DNA from 2 places in the Pseudoalteromonas sp. GB56 genome. Region 2 is predicted to be linked to the other one. Evidence: predicted binding sites of a transcription regulator. Region 2 holds the regulator's gene; the other holds the start of a gene.
What was found. Region 2 encodes FliA, which starts transcription of late flagellar genes. Its sites were predicted from a motif close to CTAAAGNTNNNNNNNNNNNNGCCGATA; they were not measured.
Positions count from the first base shown of each region.

Region 1: the regulator FliA is predicted to act here: its motif matches at 2,054-2,080, upstream of pomA (flagellar motor protein PomA).

Region 1 covers NZ_JBPCHK010000001.1:2,762,595-2,766,010, forward strand. Annotated here, with positions in the region: partial or broken gene ACH19P_RS12870 (DNA topoisomerase III) at 1-153, opposite strand, end outside; partial or broken gene ACH19P_RS12875 (flagellar motor protein MotB) at 269-1,194, opposite strand; gene pomA (flagellar motor protein PomA) at 1,197-1,958, opposite strand; gene ACH19P_RS12885 (exodeoxyribonuclease VII small subunit) at 2,224-2,463, shown strand; gene ispA ((2E,6E)-farnesyl diphosphate synthase) at 2,472-3,359, shown strand.
Region 2 covers NZ_JBPCHK010000001.1:1,335,189-1,338,604, forward strand. Annotated here, with positions in the region: partial or broken gene flhF (flagellar biosynthesis protein FlhF) at 1-546, shown strand, start outside; partial or broken gene ACH19P_RS06280 (MinD/ParA family protein) at 539-1,400, shown strand; gene ACH19P_RS06285 (RNA polymerase sigma factor FliA) at 1,415-2,137, shown strand; gene cheY (chemotaxis response regulator CheY) at 2,178-2,561, shown strand; gene ACH19P_RS06295 (protein phosphatase CheZ) at 2,580-3,335, shown strand; gene ACH19P_RS06300 (chemotaxis protein CheA) at 3,351-3,416, shown strand, end outside.

The DNA of each region.
Region 1 (3,416 bases), 1.4 Mb from region 2:
AGGTTCGGCTTGTTCGAGTAAATGGCCGATGCACCAAGTCACGCAATCGCCATTACCAAGTTCAATGTAACCCTCTTTTTTATTGTGGGGTTTTGGCAGGGCTGCGGCAATGGCACGCCCTAAAGAAGGTTTTTCCGCAATATATAGCTTCATAGCAAAACAACTGTTCATCCATACAGTAACAACAGTGTAGTGTAATTTACGCTGTGATGAAAGGAGATTAAAGCTGATGTGCGCTAATGCGCGCACATCGAATTGAGCGAGGGAATTACTGCACTACTTCAATCGGGTCAGACTCTTTGGCTTTACCTTGCATGATAGAGATCTCTACACGGCGATTGCGCTTACGGTCTTCATCGGTTTCATTGGGCACAAGCGGTCGTGTATCAGCATGACCGACCACGACCATACGCGTTTTATCAAAGCCATCAACTTTTTGCATCTCACTGGCCACTGCCACTGCTCGTTTAGCGCTCAGATCCCAGTTGTTGGTGTAGAGTTCATTGGACACTTGGAAATCATCTGTATGTCCAGACACCGTGATTTCACCAGGTACATCTTTAAGCAGTGTCGCAATATCTTGCACAATAGGTTTGAACTTTGGCTGTAAGAACGCGCTGCCTGAAGGGAAAGAGCCATTCTCACGAATACGGATAATGATCTGTTGACCTAATGATTCCAGCTCAATGGCACCATCAATAATTTGCTGCTCAAGCTGTTGCGCAATTTTCTTAACGAGTTCGTTTACACGCTCTTGGTCTGCCGCGGCTATTGCTTGTTGTTGGGATTGTTCATCAGCGGTACTAGCAGATTCACCGCCACGTTGTTCACCGCGTTGCTCTTGGCGACCACCTGCGGAGTCTTCTTCCCCTGCTTGAAACTCGAGCATTTGCTGAGTCATTTCTACCGTCTGTTGCTGGATTGTTTCAATCGGCGTCGGATCTGGACGACCTGGTTTGAATTCCATCGCAATAACGCTGGTACCTTTTGGAATGTCTTTAACTTCGAGTTTGTTTTGTACACCAAATGCGAACTTCATTGAGCCCGCTATCTGCTTAAATTTAAGCACATCCATTTCTGAGAAAGCGAGCAGCAGTACGAAGAAACACATCAAGAGCGACATTAAGTCGGCAAACGTTCCCATCCAAGCTGGTAGCCCGGGGGAGGACATTTACACTTTTCCTCATCCGACATACCTACTCCTCGGTATCTACCTGACGTTTAGACTCAGCCAGATAATTTTTCAGGATACCTTCAATTACTTTTGGGTTTTGACCGTCTTGAATACCTAGAATCGCGTCGAGGATCAGGCGCTGATTCAATTCTTCTTCGCCTTTACGCAGCTCGAGTTTTGATTGAATTGGAATAGCAATTACGTTCGCCAAGAACGCACCATATAATGTAGTCAGTAGTGCAACAGCCATTGCAGGACCAATCGCTTTGGGGTCATCCATGTTAGAAAGCATGGCTACCAGACCGATTAGCGTACCTATCATCCCCATCGCCGGAGCAACATCACCCAGGGCTTTAAATAAGCCTGCGCCTTGCTCATGGCGGGTGGTTGTGAGGGATATGTCTTTTTGCAACGTCGCGCGCACCACGTCTGCATCGTGGCCATCAACCAACATGTCGATGCCTTTACGCATGAATTTGTTTGAGATTTCAGCTTCTTCCAATGCAAGGAAGCCACCTTTACGCGCTGAGTCAGCCAGTTCGACTGCTTTTTCAATTAGCTCATCAGGTGTTTCAATCTTGAACATGAAGGCTTTAACAGCAATTTTACCTATGGCAAAGAATTGACCCATAGTAAAGTTGGCCAACACAACAAACAGTGAACCGGCGAAAACGATAAGAATGGACTGCGTATCATAGAAGATACTTATGTCTCCACCGAGTACCATAGCCATCACAACGAAGCCAATTGCTCCGAGAATACCTATTATGGTTGCTAAATCCACACGTCCTCCACCCACTGTCACTACTTTAGTGCACCTAAAGACAAGCGTACGCTTTGGTGCCTAAAGTTCTGTCGTTATTATAAATACTCTTAAGCTATCGGCAACTTGCTGAATTACTTGAATCATTTTTTAAAGCTTAATCTAATATTAATAAAATTAGCAGCCTTCAGTTACTTTGTTACGAAATTATCTCGTGCTCTTTGACCAAAATGCACAATACCCCTAAAATTGGCGCTCTTATAAATCAGTAACGAGCGTAAAGGCAATGGCCCAAAAAAAACCAGAAAACCTCAGTTTTGAGGACGCAATCAACGAACTGAGCCAAATCGTCACCGAAATGGAACAAGGTGATATGCCTTTAGAGCATTCATTGAAGCAGTTTGAGCGCGGTATTAGTTTAGCCAATGTCTCTGCGCAGAAACTTGATTCTGCACAACAAAAAGTCAGCATGCTAATGAGTAATGATCTCAATGCTGAGCTAACGCCAATGGATGACCAAGAGTAGTTCTGCCAGTGGAATTAAAAGACGCATTAGTACAAGCACAAGAAGATGTTGTAACGACGCTAGAAGATTACTTTGCAACTCAAAGCGCGGCGCAGTCGCGTATTCTCGCCGCAACCCAATACAGTGTACAAAACGGTGGCAAAAGGCTGCGTCCACTGCTCGTCTATTGTGTTGGCAACATGTTGGGCGCCAATAAAACGGATCTCGATAAAGCCGCCGCCGCAATTGAATGTATTCACAGCTATTCACTGGTACATGATGATTTACCAGCTATGGATGATGACGAACTTCGCCGTGGTCGCCCCACTTGTCATATCGCCTATGATGAAGCCCATGCAATACTCGCTGGCGACACACTGCAAACGATCGCGTTTGAGCTGCTCAGCAGTGCTGAATTTACGATTGATGCACGTGCGCAGCTAGATTTGGTCAATGCATTGAGTAAGGCGTCTGGTTTACTCGGCATGGTGGGTGGCCAAGCGCTCGATATCGAGGCAACAGACAAAACTATTTCACTTGCTGAACTCGAACAAATTCATAAGGCGAAAACGGGGGCGCTGCTAAGCTGCGCAATTGAACTGGGCTATTTGTGTGCGCAAAACGTAGAACAATCGACGAAACAAGCGCTCGATAGCTATGGCCGAGCGATTGGCTTAGCCTTTCAAGTGAAAGACGATATTTTGGATATTGAAGGCGACACGCAGACGCTAGGCAAGCCTCAAGGTTCTGATTTGGCAGCGAATAAAGCGACCTACCCAGCTCTGTTGGGGTTAGATGGTGCGAAACAAAAGCTACAACAACTGTATGATGATGCCATCAGTGCACTCGATGTGCTGCCGTACGATAGCGCTATTTTGCAACAACTTGCACAGTACGTTATCGCCCGCGATCACTAGTACAGAATTGATGACTACTCACTGCGCAAACATTAAGGCTAATGCAGCAGTGGGTAG
Region 2 (3,416 bases):
CGTATTGGTGCGTTCGAACAGCTTGCGACCTATGGGCGCATCATTGGTTGTTCTGTGAAACAAGTAAAAGATGCCAATGAACTGGCCGATGTGCTTTATCAACTTCGCAATAAGCGTCTAGTATTAATTGACACAGCGGGTATGAGCCAGCGCGATTTACGTTTAAGTGAACAATTAAATACGCTTATGCGTAATGCGTCAGTGGATATCCGAAGCTATTTAGTTTTAAGTGCAACGGCACAGCGAGAAGTGTTGCAAGAGTCAATCAAACACTTCCAAAAAATTGACTTAAGTGGCTGTATTTTCACCAAACTTGATGAAAGTCTAAGTTTAGGCGAGATTATGAGTGTAGCGATTCAAAATCGCCTCCCAATAGGGTATCTTACTAACGGTCAGCGTGTTCCAGAAGATATTCGAGTAGCAAACTCAGAAAAAATGGTTAGAAAGGCTGAACAATTGTTTATTAAACGTCAAAAAGCAAAACAAACAGCAGCTCCAGGGGGGCGTCAGGCAGTGGCGTCTCAAGCAGTAGGAATGTATGATTAACACAGTGCACGATCAAGCAAGCGGCCTTCGTAGAATGAATCAGAATAATAATCAAGGCGTTAAAGTCATCGCCGTTACAGGCGGCAAAGGTGGCGTAGGTAAAACTAATGTATCGCTTAACCTGGCTATCGCTTTGGGACAGCAGGGCAAACGTGTCCTCGTCCTCGATGCCGATTTAGGGTTAGCCAACTGTGACGTTATGCTTGGTCTGCGTGTTGAAAAAAACCTTTCTCATGTACTCAGTGGCGAGTGTGATTTACGCGATATTCTTGTCACGGGTCCGGCGGGCATTCGTATTGCCCCAGCAACCTCGGGTTCTCAGTCTATGGTTGAATTAAGTCCAGCGGAGCACGCCGGGCTTATTCGTGCGTTTAGTGAACTCGATAATGAATTTGACGTTCTCATTGTTGATACCGCTGCGGGTATCTCTGATATGGTGTTGAGCTTTTCGCGCGCGTCACAAGATGTCGTTGTTGTCGTCTGTGATGAGCCCACATCCATTACTGATGCCTACGCACTCATTAAAATATTAAGTCGTGAGCACGGCGTATATAAATTCAAAATTGTTGCCAACATGGTGCGTAGTTTACGTGAAGGCCAAGACCTCTTTGCTAAGCTTTCTAAAGTGACAGATCGATTCTTAGATGTGGCTTTGGAATTGGTGGCAACCATCCCTTACGATGAAAACATGCGTAAATCGACACGTCGTCAAAAAGCCGTCGTTGATTCTGTTTCCTAATTCACCTGCGTCTGTGTCACTTAAAAGTTTGGCCAGCAAGGCAGTGAAATGGCCTGTTCCGAATCAGCCTTCAGGCCACCTAGAGTTTTTTATTGAGAAGTTAGTCAATAACTAGCGGTTAGAGCAACTATGAATAGAGTCGCCGGGTATCAGCATCAACAGCAACTAAACTCTCTCGTAGAGCGACATGCAGCACTGGTAAAACGTGTCGCGTGCCACCTATTGGCACGTTTACCCGCTAGCGTTCAACTCGATGATTTAATTCAGTCCGGCATGATAGGTCTTATTGAAGCCTCTAAAACCTTCGATGCATCGAAAGGCGCGAGCTTTGAAACTTTCGCCGGTATTCGCATTCGTGGCGCGATGCTTGATGAGATACGCCGTGGTGATTGGGCGCCTCGTTCTGTGCACAGAAACAGTCGCTCGGTTGCGCAAGCGATAAATGAGCTAGAAGGCTTGTTAGGTCGCGAGCCGAAGGATGTTGAAGTAGCTGAAAAACTTGATATTTCCCTTGATGAATACCATCATATTTTAAATGATGTAAATTGTTCTAAGGTGCTAGGCATTGAGGACTTGGGTGTGGATGAAGATGTCATCGTCACTCACAGTGATCAATCAGACACGGGCAAACCCTATGCGAGTGTCCAAAGCGAACGCTTTAACAGCGCATTAGTGGAGGCGATTAAGTCGCTACCTGAACGCGATGCGTTGGTGCTATCGTTGTACTACAACGATGAAATGAATTTAAAAGAAATAGGGCAAATACTAGACGTTAGCGAGTCTCGTGTGAGCCAAATCCATGGTCAGGCAATGATTAAGCTTAAAGCGAAAGTCAGTGACTGGGTCAATTAGTAGTAAGTAGAAACAGGTTCATACCTCACTGGAGGATACTTTGGATAAGAACATGAAAATTCTTGTGGTTGATGACTTTTCAACGATGAGAAGAATCATTAAAAACCTTTTGCGTGATTTAGGCTTTACCAACGTGCAAGAAGCGGATGACGGTAGCACAGCATTACCAATGTTACAGAATCAAGAGTTTGATTTTGTGGTAACAGATTGGAATATGCCAGGTATGCAGGGCATCGACCTTCTTCGTGCTATTCGCGCAGACGATAACCTAAAACACATTCCAGTATTGATGGTGACTGCGGAAGCCAAGAAAGAGCAAATTATTGCAGCAGCACAAGCAGGCGTGAATGGCTATATTGTTAAACCATTTACTGCAGCGACGCTGAAAACAAAATTGGATAAAGTGTTCGAGCGTTTAGGTTAACAGATTAAGGAGAGGCATATGTCAGCTCCCGCTGCACCTCATATTACCCTAGAACAGGCTAAGCAGCTTGTTTCCTTTCTTGAACAAGGTGAGCAGGAAAAAGCTGACCAGCTGATCCTCGATGCTGCTTCCAAAGAGCAATCTGAACTATTTGCCGAAGTGGGTAAACTCACTCGGCAGCTTCATGAGTCACTAAAGAATTTTCAATTAGATACCCGCCTGACAAATCTGACTCATGAAGCCATACCTGACGCCAAGCAACGGCTAAACTATGTCATGGAAATGACTGAACAGGCCGCAAATAAAACCATGGATGCGGTCGAAGCTAGCCTTCCAATTGCTGAGCGATTGTCGACGGATTTACACCAAATCAAACCCTCTTGGGATAAATTGATGCGCCGAGATTTAGAAATCGGTGAATTCAAGCAATTATGCCACCAACTCGATGGGTTTATGGGACGCTCTCAAGAAAGCACGTTGGAGCTGCATGATTTACTCAACAATGTGTTGATGGCACAAGACTATCAAGACCTCACGGGTCAGGTCATTCGTCGCGTTATTGAGTTAGTACGTGAAGTTGAAGACAGTTTGATTAATTTACTGACGGTCTTTGCCGGTGAAGAAGTGGATGCAAATGCTCTCGAGCGTGAAAAAGCAACCTCTTCGGTCGGTGGTGAAGGTGCAGAAGGCCCTATCATAGATTCAGAGTCGAGAGACGACGTAGTATCAGGCCAAGATGAAGTAGATGACTTGTTGTCGAGTCTAGGGTTCTAAGAGGAGAGCGGTTGCATGAGCTTTGAAGTAGATGAAGATATTTTACAAGACTTCTTGGTGGAAGCGGGTGAAATCTTAGAA